Regions from separate parts of the Photobacterium kishitanii genome, predicted to be linked through region 1. Evidence: predicted binding sites of a transcription regulator. Region 1 holds the regulator's gene; each other region holds the start of a gene.
The links. Region 1 encodes PurR, which represses purine synthesis genes. Its sites were predicted from a motif close to TNANGNAAACGTTTNCNTNA; they were not measured.
Positions count from the first base shown of each region.

Region 1 (4,994 bases):
ATTTTTCATCTATTTACTTAATAAGCAAAAAGGCAGAATCGCATGACGGCGACATTCTCACACTCGACGGCGATTACAGCACGCAACTTACAGCTCACATTAGCCGATAAAGTATTATTAGATAACTTCAGTATTGATATTAAAGCGGGTGAAGTCACTGCGCTTTTAGGCCCTAATGGAGCAGGTAAAAGTACCCTTCTCAAAATATTATGTGGTGAAATGACCCCTGAAAGCGGTGATGTGGCATTTTTCGATCGTGATATTAATGAGTGGCAACGCGCAGAACTAGCACGCCATTTAGGTATATTACCGCAACATAGCTCACTCTCTTTTGCTTTTACATGTAAAGAAGTGGTCGAGCTTGGCACCATGCCTCTTTGCTTATCACGTCAGGAAATAGATCATATAACCACCCAAACTATGCACAACACTGATGTTATTCATCTCTCTCAACGCTTATATCCAACCTTATCCGGCGGAGAAAAACAGCGGATCCATTTCGCGCGAGTATTAACGCAACTAAGCCAAGCTAATAACAAGTGTATCTTAATGTTAGATGAACCAACCTCAGCACTGGATTTAGCCCATCAACATAAAACGCTGCAAGCCGCACAGGCAATGGCTGCACAAGGTGCTGCGGTGATCGTAGTATTACATGATCTCAATTTAGCGGCGCAGTACGCTCAAAGAATGGTAATTATTCAACACGGGAAAATTCAAGCGGATGGTTCACCATGGCAAGCATTAGATCCAGCAGTGATTAATGCCGTCTATGGCTGGCAAGTTTCCGTTCACTCCCACCCTATTCATGGTTACCCTTACCTATTATCATCGTGTTAAAAAACAGCATCATTAATGAATCCATCAAGTAAATTTCAGTAACACGACGATAAATTTGCTGAAATTTACGTTTTTTTGTTGATAGCATCAAATAATTTAATCCAAAACAATAGAATCGTTGCACTACGCTCAACACTCAGTAAAATGTGAACGCAAGCGATTACACTTGAAAAATATGCAATAATTATAAAGCCGCAAAATAAATGCGGATTTTGGCGTTGAATACAATTAAAGTCTGTAATAGGCACTGAATCGGTGTCAAATTGAATAATTAACGAGATGCTTTACATAAGTAAGATGGATTTTATTAATCTCAGTGATTACTCAATTTGATACCACACTATTAGCTAGAAACGCCTCTAGCGCTCATTATTAGAAGAATAAATATGGCAACCATTAAAGATGTTGCACGTATGGCTGGGGTTTCAACCACAACAGTTTCACACGTGATCAATAAAACGCGCTTTGTAGCAGAAGCAACACAGAAAAAAGTACTTGCGGCAGTTGAAGACCTTAACTATGCACCAAGTGCTGTTGCGCGTAGTCTAAAATGTAATACCACCCGTACTATTGGCATGCTAGTAACAAAGTCGACCAACCCTTTTTTTGCTGAAGTTGTACATGGTGTTGAAGAGTATTGCTATCGTGAAGGCTACACCCTAATTTTATGTAATACCGAAGGGAATCTTTCTAAGCAACGCGATTACTTACGCATGCTTGCAGAAAAACGTGTCGATGGCTTATTAGTGATGTGTTCTGATCTTGACCAAAAATTATTGGATCTTCTTGAGCGCCAAAAAGACTTACCAATGGTGATTATGGATTGGGGCCCAGAGAGTCCACATACCGATAAAATTCAAGATAATGCAGAACAAGGTGGCTATATAGCGACCAAATACTTTATCGATCATGGTCATACTCTCATTGGTTGCTTATCTGGCCACAATGACAAGTCTACTTGTCGTGAGCGCCTAAAAGGCTTTAATAAAGCAATGGCAGAAGCAAACTTAGCGGTTAACGAAGACTGGATCCTTGAAGGTGACTTTGAGTGTGATTCAGCAGTAAAAGCCGCTGAGAAATATATTGCAATGACTGAACGCCCAACGGCTATTTTTTGCTTTAATGACATTATGGCAATGGCACTTATTAGTACGTTTGAACAAGCAGGATTACGTGTACCTGGTGATATTTCAATCATCGGTTATGACAACATTGATCTAGCACCTTACTTTGCGCCACCACTAACGACTATCCATCAACCAAAACGTCGTTTAGGCAAAACAGCTATTAAGATTTTAATGGAGCGCATGAAAGATAAAGATCACGAACGTCAAATTTTTGAAATGGCGCCGGCTATCGTCGAACGAAAATCTGTAAAAGATTTACGCTAATACCGTCAATTATTGATCAAGCCAATATTTATATTGGCTTTTTCACTCTATATAATAACTACTATTCTCACCGCTTTTAAAACGACCATTCCAACCAAAAAATACGAGCAATGTCACATATTCACCAGCTTTCGTTAATATTCAAACTTACCTTGTTCAAAGATCGAATATAATGATTCGTGTAAATACATATAATAGTAAGCAAAAGACTTACAGGCTATAAATAAACTTTCGATACTGATTATTTTATTTATAGAGGAATGCATGGATGATTTAAAGTAGTTAAATTTTCATGTAAATAGCTTTAATAATAAAGTAAATTTACGACTACTTTAATGTTAGCTGACACTCATTTATTCATCGAGTAGAAGTATGGACAAAGCAATATTAAAAAACTCATTAAAACTATTAGATCATTTAGGTAATGTAAAATCACGCTCAATGTTTGGTGGCTTTGGTATTTTCGCAGGCGAAGCAATGTTCGCACTAGTGGTTAATAATAAACTCCATCTACGAGCAAATTCAAAAACAGAAGAGGAATTTAAACAAGCGGGTTTAGAACCTTATATATATAAAAAACGTGGTTTCCCTGTAACAACGAAACACTATGCCATTCTTGATGAGTGGTGGGAACACCCTGAAAAAATAGTAGAACAAGCTAAATATTCACTTAAAGCAGCACAAGAAGACAAAAAAGCCAAAGAATGTTGTACTCCAGATAGAATTAAAGATTTACCTAATTTACGACTTTCAAATGAAAGAATGCTCAAGAAAATAGGTATTAAAACTATTGAACAGTTACATAATATTGGTGCACTCGAAGCTTATAAAGCGTTACAAAAAACACAAGAAACGACTTTAAGTATAGAGTTATTATGGGCACTAGAAGGTGCCATACATGGCCAACATTGGTCAGTAATACCTGAAAGCAGACGCAATGAACTGCTAGCAAAACTATAATAAATATATCCGTCAACTGGCTAAGTGACACTTAAGAATAAAGAGGCCTTGTGCCTCTTTAATTTATTCTAGAGCTGAATTTGTATTCGCCTACTAGCATTGTCATCTAAATTTAATCTTAATAAAATTGCATAATATTACTTATTTAAATATGCGTATTAATAAATAATCTAAATACCACAATAAAACATAATTTTTTATTTCTTAAATGTCAGTTCTATATCACTTACCTAAAACGTATCTTTAACGTTCGACAACGATTATTTATCATTCATCAACGCTCTCATATCATTAGTGCGATTTACGGCCATAACTACACGGTAAAGACTCTATTTGCTGTTGTTATTTCAAGCAATTTCTCGAATAATCAAAATTTTTTTTATTAAATGAAATACAATGTCACTTCTCTCGGTCTTGCTACTTAAGAGTTTGTGTAACTTTCATTTAATAAGGATATACCTTGCGTATACTAACCAAAAATACATTTTCATTATGGGTAAAACCTTTACTGTGGCTACAAGCCCGCCATTTTGGCAAAGTACTCAACCCCGCCAAACTATGGGGACGTAAGCCTGTTCTTTTCTGGTTAGTTGCTTTGTTCTTTGGTTATCTTGACCGTAAAAAATCACCGATTGATGCCGTTATACGATCATTAGTGTGTGTCCGTGTATCACAACTTAATAATTGCGCATTTTGTGTCGATGCTAACGGTATGAAACTCGCAGAACGTTGCCACTCAGTAGAAAAAATAAAAGCATTGGCAAATTGGCAATCTTCTGAGTACTTTTCAGAACAAGAACAAGCCGTATTAGCCTATACAGAAGCAATGACAATTACTGGACAACATGTCAGTGACGAAATGCTTACGGCACTCGCTGCTTGGTATAGTAGTGATGATATTGTAGAGCTAACAGCATTAGTGAGTTTTCAAAATTTATCAGCTAAATTTAATACTGCACTTGATGTACCTGCGCAAGGGTTTTGCTCATTACCAATTCAGCCACAAACAAGCAGCAACTCTCAAAAAAACACAACCCAAGCTTCTTCTGATTCAAATAAAAAACCACTAGGGAGCTTAGATGAAAAATAACAAAATTTTATTATTGGTTGTCATCGCAACGATTATTAGCACTTGGTTCTATTTTGACCTGAGTCATTTTCTTACCCTTGAATATGCTAAGCGTGAGCAATTAGCCTTACAGCACCATATTACCGAAAATCCAGTCATTGCCTACGTCAGCTTTTTCAGTTTATACGTATTAGTGACGGCTCTTTCTATTCCTGGCGCATCTATATTAACCTTATTAGGAGCTGCATTATTTGGTTTTTGGACCAGCCTCATTATAGTGTCGTTCGCCAGTACCATTGGTGCAACGTTAGCATTTCTATCAAGCCGTTTTATATTACGTGATTGGGTACAATCAAAATTTGGTCATCGCTTAGCGACACTAAACAAAGGCATAGAAAAAGAAGGTGCTTTCTATTTATTAAGTTTACGTTTAATACCTGTTTTTCCTTTTTTCCTCATCAATCTATTAATGGGATTAACTTCAATTAAAACCCGTACGTTTTTCTGGGTTAGCCAATTAGGTATGTTAGCAGGTACTGCCGTTTATATTAATGCCGGCACCCAATTAGGTAAAATAGAGTCACTGAGTGGCATTATCTCTGCCCCCGTTTTAACGTCTTTATTTTTACTCGGACTTTTCCCATTAATTGTAAAATGGGTAATGAAAATCATGAAAAATAAAAAACGCTATCAACAATGGCAACAACCCACCCACTTTGATCAAAACTTAGTGG
Region 1 is NZ_LN794352.1:1,420,338-1,425,331, reverse strand. It holds gene PPBDW_RS06800 (FecCD family ABC transporter permease) at 1-46, shown strand, start outside; gene PPBDW_RS06795 (heme ABC transporter ATP-binding protein) at 43-840, shown strand; gene purR (HTH-type transcriptional repressor PurR) at 1,227-2,231, shown strand; gene PPBDW_RS06785 (TfoX/Sxy family DNA transformation protein) at 2,604-3,191, shown strand; gene PPBDW_RS06780 (carboxymuconolactone decarboxylase family protein) at 3,652-4,281, shown strand; gene PPBDW_RS06775 (FAD-dependent oxidoreductase) at 4,271-4,994, shown strand, end outside.

Region 2 (4,994 bases), 160 kb from region 1:
ACGCCATTAGTGACAGGGATTGGTTGTGAGCATGTATATTCTTTTGATGAGATCACTATTTATCAAGGTGATTACTTTACTGTTCCGGTAGCACCTGTTGATGTGGTGTATGATCGTGCAGCATTGATAGCGATGCCACAGTCAATGCGTGAACGTTACGTTGAACGTTTATTGAGTTTAATCAAACCCGGTGGACGAATTTTATTAGTCACGCTGGATTATCCTCAAGCACAAATGGACGGACCTCCATTCTCTGTACCTAAGGCTGAAGTCAGCGCTTTATTTAGTGGCTGCAAAATTACCCATTTAGAGCGTGATGAGGCAGATGAAACCCATCCTCGCCGTCAACGTGGTGTTGAGCGCTTTGCTGAAGAAGTATGGTTAATCGAAGTGTAATTTGATTTAAGACTGCTATATGAAGAATAAAGGCGTCATGATGACGCCTTTATGGTCTCTATTGCGCTGCTAAGGCTATAGAATCACTTTAATGTCAGCAGCAGTAGCAATAGCATCAGTTATTGCATTATCGATGTTATCACGGCGTGTGAGCGCTACGCCAAGACGACGACGGCCATTGATTTCAGGCTTACCAAATAATCTAACTTGTGTTTGTGGACGAGATAGCGCGGCGGTAAGGTTATCAAAACGAATATTAGTAGATACACCTTCTGCAAGAATAACGGCAGAAGCCGACGCACCATATTGAGTGATCTGCTCAATAGGCATGCCTAAAAATGCACGTACATGGAGTGCAAATTCAGATAACTCTTGCGATATTAATGTGACCATACCTGTATCGTGTGGGCGAGGGGATACTTCACTAAATAGCACTGTATCGCCTTTAACGAACAGCTCAACACCGAACAAGCCATAACCGCCCAATTCGTTTACAACCTTCTGAGCAACGTTCTCTGCTGCTTTTAGGGCAGCAGCAGACATTTGTTGTGGCTGCCATGACTCACGGTAGTCGCCATCTTCCTGTCGATGTCCAATTGGGGCACAAAAATGCACACCATCAACAGCACGTACTGTTAGTAACGTAATTTCGTAGTCAAAATCAACAAAGCCTTCCACAATGACACGTCCCGCGCCTGCGCGTCCGCCTTCTTGTGCATACTGCCATGCAGATTTAATATCAGTGGCGGTTTTAATGACACTTTGACCTTTACCTGATGAACTCATGATTGGCTTAACCACACATGGCATACCAATACGATGCACAGAAGCTTCAAAATCAGCATATTGATCTGAAAATTCGTAAGGGGAGGTTGGAATAGCTAACGTTTCAGCGGCTAGACGACGAATACCTTCACGGTTCATGGTTAATTTAGTCGCGTTAGCGGTTGGGACAATATTTACCCCTTGGTTCTCAAGTTCAACCAATGTATCTGTTGCAATTGCTTCAATTTCAGGAACAACAAAATGGGGCTTTTCAAGCGCAATAATGCGTTTAAGTGCATCGCCATCTAACATATCAATAACGTGGCTACGATGCGCAACTTGCATCGCTGGCGCATTCTCATAACGATCAACGGCAATTACTTCAAGGCCAAGACGCTGACACTCAATAGCAACTTCTTTACCCAGTTCACCAGAACCAAGCAGTAATACACGGGTTGCATCAGAACAAGTAGCTGTACCAAACATTGATATTCCTTACGATTTGTCATTAAAGGTGAAATCTGAAATTAATAATACCTTATTTTTACGTTTGCGCAATCGTTTGCTTTCGACCTGATTAATGGATAACCATAACCGAAGACAAAAAAAACCGCTTATGATAAGCGGTTTTTAAAATGGTTATTTTTTGCGATTTTCCCAATGGGTAATAAACGCGACGGAAAGAATAATAATAGCTGCACCCAGCCAGAGTCGTCCAGGAGGAGCCCAGCCAAAGACCAGCCAGCCACCTAATACGTTTAGTGGTAACTTCGCATGATCAAAGGGTTGTACAAAAGACGCGTCAGCGACAGCATAAGCTTTTGCAATCGCCCATTGCGCTAAGCCCGTTAGTAAGCCTGCTAGAATTAATAGCCACCAGCTAAAACTCACTGTTGGCATTGTAAAATCAGGCGCCGCTAAAATAAGATTAAATGGTGTCATTAAAATGAGTAGGTACATCACGATAGTCGTCGGTGATTCATTACTGGACTGTTTTTTCACCATTAATGAATAGGCCGCCCAGAAAAATGCGGCGCCGACAGGCAATAGTGTCGCGATATTAAAATTTTCAGACCATGGTTCAAGAATAATCATGGCACCAGCAAACCCTGCTAACGTTGCAAACCAACGCGCCTTACCGACCGTTTCTTTTAAAATTAGACCTGAACCAATAGTGGCAAATAGTGGTGAAATCATGAGTAGGGCAATGCCTTGCCAAATTGGTACCGGATAGGCCAGTGCCCATAGCCATAATTGAATACCAATAACCGCTAAAAACACGCGTAAGCAGTGTAACCAAAAGTGATTTGTTTTAAGCGAGTGGCGAATACCCATAGTACGTAACCAAGGTAACATCGCGATTAGAGCAATGAAATATTGGATCAAAGCTACAGAGGTTGAGGGAACATGCATTTTGATACTAAGGTACTGAGCTAAACTGTTTACGATAGCAAACGCGAGCCCTGCAGTGAGCATCCATGCAGCGCCTTGCAAAGGATTATGTGTTTGAGACATTGTCATTGGCTTCTAATAATAGGTGGCGAGATAATACGCTTTTGATGTTTGATAGCCAACATTGATCAATATTAGGTAATAAAAAACCGCCAGTAAGGCGGTCTTTTTAGATTATTTAAATCAATTGGTGACTTAATAAGCAACGTACGTTAATTGCACATCAGGATTAAGTGCTTCAAGTAATGCTTGTGTGCGTGCTAGTTGACTAATTTTGCTGTCAGCACTTTCTACTAATGCCGCTTCAACGATTTCAGATAGCGGATAATTAGACATATTCATATTAATCAATGCAACTTGCAGCGGAGGTAGACTAGGGTTGAAGGCTGCATTTTCTGCATACATCCCCTCAAAAATACGACCATCTTGTGCTTTTAATGCAACACCGCTGAAGTTTTTCGAGTAAGGCGCATGTGAGCGGTTAGCGGCCTTACAAGCACAAGCAGCTAGCTCTGAATCTTCTTCGATACTAATACCATTATCAATGTCACTTAATAAGCCATCTTTAATGCCTAAATCAAGTGGACCAAATGAATCGGGTAAGTATTGTTGTAATGTCATTGGCTGACGTTGCGGCAGTTGAATTATCATATCGTTAGCTGATGTTAATTCATTCATAAACTGACGACAGTGACCACACGGACTGTAATTGATGGTGACATCTTTAATGCCAACTTCACCTTTGATCCATGCATGGCTAATAGCTGATTGCTCGGCATGAATAGTACAACCCATGCTAGCGTTCTCAAATTCCATATTCGCACCAAAGTAAAGGCGACCAGATGCGCCACGCACAATCGCGCCGACATAGAAATTGGAAATAGGTACAACAGCATAAGATGCAGCAATAGGAAGGAGAGCCAAGCGAAGTTCAGTATCAGTCATCTGAGTAGTTGATAATAAAAGTTCGAATTGCTCAGGACTAATGGTTGAGTCGAAATCTGAAGCTTCAATAATAGGCTTTAAAGCTGACGCCAATTCAGCAGGTAATAAGCTTAATGCTTTTATAACACGTGCGTACATTGGGTGTTACTCCTTCATTGTTGATGGCAAAACATTCTATGTGAATCACAAGGTATTGGAAGTGATCTTGGTCACATTGTTGGTTTTGATGTTGCACCTATTACATTGTTGGGAGTGGCGTCACACTTGTTTCTGCAATTTTGCAGATAATATTTCAATAACTTAGTGAAAATTAATCAAATTGATTGCTTTTCATACATTGCTGTTAGGTGTGTCCAAATAGGCGTAAAAGCAAAGGGAACATCAGCGGTGCTAATAGGGTCGTCATAATGCCGCAAATAACCAATGCTAATGAACTAAACGCCCCTTCTTGATAGTCTTCCTCAACGGCTTTGGCTGTGCCTAATGCATGTGAAACCGTACCAATCGACAAACCTTTTGCTAAAGGATGTTTAACACGAAATAATTTCATGATTGGATAACCTAATACGGCACCAAATAAGCCAACAATAATAACCATTGCAGATGTAATTGCAGGAATACCACCAATTTGCTGTGAAGCCGCCATCGCTAGTGGCGTTGTGATTGATTTCGGTAAAATACTTGCTGCGAGTTGGGCATCGGCGCCCATTGAAAAAGCAATAGCAGTACCAAATGTCATCGACAATACACTACCAACAAAACACGAAGTTAAGATCGTCTTCCATTTGCTGCGAATAAGCCCAATTTGTTGGTATAAAGGAAAGGCTAATGCAACAACAGCAGGACCTAACAAATAGTTAATCACTTCATTTTGGGCAAAATAGGTTTGATAAGGTACAGTGAACCATTTAAGTGCCACGATCATCACAATAAGCGTGATCAAAAGGGGGTTAAAAAAGGGATTTTTGATTTTCATTGCTAAATAGCGTGCGGAATAAAAGCACACTAAGGTTGCTACTAGCCATATCATGACTCTTTCTCCTTATGGTGTACCGCTAAGCCAATAACAATTAATACGATAATGGTACTACCTAGGGTGCTTGCAAAAATGATCGCAGCGTTGTTTTCAATGACACCTAAATAGTTCATCAAGCCAACACCGACGGGGACAAATAGCAACGCCATATGTTTTATTAATAGATTACAGGTACTTTCAACCCACTCAGCCCGACAAATGCCTGTGACAAGACTGATAAAAAGGATAAATAAACCGATAATACTGCCTGGAATCGGTAATCCAGAAAAGTGTTGAATGCCTTGTCCTAAAAAGAAACAAATCATAACGATGGCAAATGAGCGTATATAATTCATGGATATTACAACTTTTAAATATTTAATTCATCATACAAATAAGTATGATAAATGTCACACTAATT
Region 2 is NZ_LN794352.1:1,580,692-1,585,685, forward strand. It holds gene PPBDW_RS07460 (thiopurine S-methyltransferase) at 1-396, shown strand, start outside; gene purT (formate-dependent phosphoribosylglycinamide formyltransferase) at 472-1,647, opposite strand; gene PPBDW_RS07470 (DMT family transporter) at 1,801-2,676, opposite strand; gene cdd (cytidine deaminase) at 2,809-3,696, opposite strand; gene PPBDW_RS07480 (CidB/LrgB family autolysis modulator) at 3,902-4,588, opposite strand; gene PPBDW_RS07485 (CidA/LrgA family protein) at 4,585-4,929, opposite strand.
Region 2: a site for PurR is predicted at 1,712-1,731, ahead of purT (formate-dependent phosphoribosylglycinamide formyltransferase). Genes of this name have one in related genera too.

Region 3 (4,994 bases), 1.2 Mb from region 1:
ATTGGGTGGAAAGGGAAAAGTAATTATTTTCTTGCCCCGTTTCGATGGTTGCTATTGTATTTGTTTCTCGAATAATGATAATTACCTAAAAGTGCAAATTACTTTTACATATGTGTAATAATCATCAATGTAATGGTCATTATGACGTTCGATCTCGTTATCAATAGGTATCTAAGATGTTTTTATGGGAAGGTGTTACAGAGTTTGTTGCTGTAGCAGAAACAGAAAGTTTTACCGCAGCGTCAAAGCGACTCGGTATTTCTACTGCGCAAGTGAGTCGTCAGGTGAGTGCGTTAGAAAATCGACTTAACACCAAATTATTCTATCGCACTACGCGTAAGGTTTCATTAACTGAAGAAGGTAATGTCTATTACCAACATTGTCGTCAAGTGTTAGATGGTCTTGAAGATGCTGAACGAGCGATCAGTAATTTACGTGGTAAACCGCAAGGGCTGATAAAATTAACAGCACCAGTAACTTATGGCGAAAAGTACATTATGCCATTAGTTAATGATTTTATGTTGCAGTACCCTGAAGTGGAAGTGACAATTGATATGACTAACCGCCAAGTAGATTTGGTGGAAGGCAGTTTTGATCTAGCGATCCGTTTAGGGCGTTTAACCAGTTCATCAATGATGGCTAAGCGTTTGACGAGCCGCACTATGTACGTGTGTGCTTCGCCTGAATATTTACAGAAATTTGGTATTCCACATTCATTATCTGAATTACGCCAACATAATTGCTTGATTGGTAATTATGATCACTGGCGGTTCCAAGAATCAGGTAAAGAAAAAAGCATTCGTGTTAGCGGTACTCTCAATTGTAATAGTGGTTATGGCTTGCGAGATGCGGTTCTTAAAGGTATCGGCTTAGCGCAATTACCCGATTATTATATTGATAAAGATTTAGAGTCTGGTGCGATAGTGCCTATTTTGACTAATTATCAAGAACCTGATGAAGGTATCTGGGCGCTTTATCCACATAACCGCCATTTATCACCTAAAGTGAGAATGTTAGTTGATTATCTCGCTGAGCAATTGCCCCATGTTAGTCATTACGATTTGTAAGTATCGATAACAGATGTCAAATAAAATACTAGAAACTGTATCTATAACAGCAACAGATGATGCTTTTATGCGTAGAGCAATGGAATTAGCAGCTTTAGCTGAGGCTGAAGGTGAGGTGCCTGTTGGCGCAGTGATCGTTCATGATGGGGTGATTATTGGTGAAGGTTGGAACCGTTCTATTGGTCATCATGATGCTACTGCACATGCAGAAATGATGGCATTACGTCAAGCTGGGCAAACATTACAAAACTATCGTCTAATTGATACCACCTTGTATGTGACTTTAGAACCTTGTCCTATGTGTGCTGGTGCGATGGTGCATAGCCGAATTGGCAAAGTAGTATTTGGTGCGCATGATGCTAAAACTGGCGCTGCTGGTAGTACCATGAATTTGCTTAGTTACGAGGGGGTTAATCATCATGTTCAGTATCAAGGTGATGTACTTGCTGCTGAATGTCGCGCGCAGTTACAAGCTTTTTTTAAGCGTCGTCGCGCAGAGAAAAAAGCCGCAAAGATAGCAGTAAGACAACAGCAAGATGATGTTTGAGGTTGGGTAGTACTAAATAAAATAAGCTCGGCAGTTATTTATTGTTATATAAATTATTCCGAGCTTGTTGTTTAGTGCGTTGAGCAAGAGTGTTCTGTGGTCGACGTTAGAATGCAGCTACGTTGACGCCAGAGAATTTTTTTACGGATATTACTGCTTAGGCGTTTACGGCGCGTTGCTGCTGAGGTAATACGTTTCGCGATATGCTGAGTTTTTGATTTGGTTAATTTCATGGATCCATCCATTGAGTCGATATCACAGTGAAACAATCAACCAGCGGATAAACATCGCTGTCACTGTGAATCATGCCATTATCTAATGTCGTCAGTTCAATTATGCACAGAGGTGCGCATATTGATAGTGATCTTTATTAGTTAATAATCAAAGGTTGATCAAGCTCCCACTACTAGCAAAAGTAGATGATTATTCTAAGCAATGCGGCCTAAGCCGCAGAGTTTACGTCATGAGATCGAAGCGCCTTGCTTTAAGAACCTATTTTATAATCGTTTACGGTGTAGCATTCGTTTTTAGCGTTACCGTCGCTGGTGTTAGCGATGTTTGCGGAAGGCTAATGGTTTGCAGACCATCAATAATTTTTAAATTTTCATTTTCAAATTTACGACTATGGGTGCGTTCATAGCCAATAATACTTTGGTAATAACGGCGGATCCCTTCAACATAATTTAAGGCTTCATCACCTCGAGCATAACCGTAACGAGATTGAGTGTAATATTTACGTTGTCCCAATAACGGTAGTCGCTGTTTCACATCGACCCAAGTGTTAGGGTTGCCCCCTTGAGCTTTAGTGAGTCGACGCGCGTCCATTAAATGGCCAAAACCGACATTATAAGAGGCGAGTGCAAACCATACTTTTTCATGTTCCTCAACACTATCAGGCACGCGGGCGATCATTTTACGTAAATATTCACTGCCTCCACGAATGCTTTGTTCTGGGTCTAAACGATTGGTGACGCCTACTGATTCTGCTGTCGGTAAGGTTAGCATCATCATGCCTCGTACGCCGGTTGGTGACACCGCTTGGGGATTCCAATGTGATTCTTGATAAGATAGTGCCGCTAACAAACGCCAATCAAAACCATTGGCATACTGTTTAAATAAGGCTTCCCATTGTGGCAAAGTATTATTAACCGCCCGCAAAAAAGCCCGCGTATCAACATAATCAAATTGATCAATATGGCCAAAATATTTTTCTTCCAGTTGAGCAATCGTACCGTTTTGCTTCATCTGTCCAAAAAATTCGATCATTAGAGCATATAAACTATCGTTACTACTTTGTTTAACAAACCAGCTTACGGGTTCATCTTGAGTTAATTCAAGCGCGACGGCGATATCTGGATGAATGCGTTGTAGTAATGCCACATCAACAGAGTCAGCAACGGTATAATCTAACTCGCCTTTAACGACTTTAATTAACAGATCGTTAATGTCTGATTCTGGAATCGATTGCCATTTTAAGCTTGGATGACTTTTACGAATAATATTTAGCTGTTGTTCATAACTAGATTCACTTACGACGGCCAGACGACCGTTATTTTTCGCGAGTTCAGCTAAGCTTCGTGGACGACGTTGGCCTTTTTTATACACCACAATCTGACTGGCATAATAATAAGCTGGAGCGGGATGAAACCCTTGGAGGCGGTCGGGAGTTACCGCGAGTCCTGCGGCAATAATATCAATATCACCACGTTCTAATGCTGGGAATAATTCTGATAAGGTAAACATTGCGGTTATTTCAAGTTTAACCCCAAGCTTTTTTGCAAAGGCTTGTGCTAGCTCATAATCCAATCCTGTTGGACCTTCCGCGCCAATATAGTAGGACAGTTGGTTATTTAAGGTCCCTACCCGTAATACGCCACTCTCCCTAATCTTTTCAAGGCTGGTGGGTTTGTTTTCTTGCCATTGGCAGCCGCTGGTAAGCATGACTAATAACAGAATGCTTATAAAGCGGCGTAGTAGAGTGAAGGATTGAATATTTATCAACTAGGCAGACCTACAGTAAAAATTAACGTCTACTTATATCAAACCCTGTTAATTGCGCAAAGTTGAACGACTAAGTTGATGGGGATAATTTAGAGATTGGAAGAGATAAGTGAATATTAAGTGATTTAATGGTTAAAAAATGACCCAAAAATAACGGTGGTGAGTATTTTTTTGATGTTTTTATAAGGATTGAAAAAAAAACACGCAAACGGTTGCGTCAGGTGTTACGTCACAAAAAAAATTCCATTATACTAGGTGCTCGTGAACAGTCGCGTAATAGTGAAGCAGTGCATTGTAATGTACTAGGTGCTATTGAGGTAAGTTTCTATGGCTGTGGAACTTAGGTCAATATCACTTTTTTTAACCTGCTAATCGAGAGACCTTTGCACATGGAAATTTTGCGTGGTTCACCCGCTTTGTCTGAGTTTCGCGTTAATAAGCTACTTGAGCGTTGTCATGAGTTAGATATGCCAATTACTAGTATTTATGCTGAGTTTACGCATTTTGCTGATGTGGCGGCAACGTTAACGGTTGATGAACAAGCTAAGCTAACAAGTCTACTCACATACGGCCCAACGATTGCAGAGCACGAGCCTAAAGGCTTATTGCTACTTGTTACTCCTCGCCCTGGTACTATTTCTCCTTGGTCTTCAAAGTCGACCGACATTGCTCGCAATTGTGGTTTAACTTCCATTAAACGTCTTGAGCGCGGTACAGCATATTATGTTGAATCATCATCTGCGCTAACAATGTCACAATTGAGTGAGTTGAAAGCATTACTTCATGACCGCATGATGGAAGTGGTGCTGGATAATGTTGAGGCTGCGGCAGCGTTATTTATTCAAGCTCAACCAGCAGCGGTTAAAAGCGTTGATATTCTAGTGGGGGGGCGCCAAGCATTAGAGCAAGCGAACTTAACTTTAGGCCTCGCATTAGCTGAAGATGAAATCGACTACTTAGTTGAAAACTTCACTAAGTTAGGTCGTAATCCTAATGACATTGAATTAATGATGTTTGCTCAAGCGAATTCTGAGCATTGTCGGCACAAGATTTTTAATGCTGATTGGACCATTGATGGTGTCGATCAGCCAAAATCATTATTTAAAATGATTAAAAATACCTATGAGCACAACCATGAGCACGTATTGTCGGCTTATAAAGACAACGCCGCAGTAATGGAAGGTTCTCATGTTGGACGTTTTTTCCCCGATCCACAATCACGTCAATATACTTATCATCAAGAAGATACTCACATTTTGATGAAAGTTGAAACCCATAATCATCCTACTGCAATTTCACCGTGGCCAGGTGCGGCAACAGGTTCTGGTGGTGAAATTCGAGATGAAGGTGCAACCGGTATTGGCGGTAAACCTAAAGCT
Region 3 is NZ_LN794352.1:2,621,112-2,626,105, reverse strand. It holds gene PPBDW_RS12325 (LysR substrate-binding domain-containing protein) at 177-1,067, shown strand; gene tadA (tRNA adenosine(34) deaminase TadA) at 1,081-1,614, shown strand; gene PPBDW_RS12315 (hypothetical protein) at 1,686-1,847, opposite strand; gene mltF (membrane-bound lytic murein transglycosylase MltF) at 2,122-3,612, opposite strand; gene purL (phosphoribosylformylglycinamidine synthase) at 4,005-4,994, shown strand, end outside.
Region 3: a site for PurR is predicted at 3,816-3,835, ahead of purL (phosphoribosylformylglycinamidine synthase). Genes of this name have one in related genera too.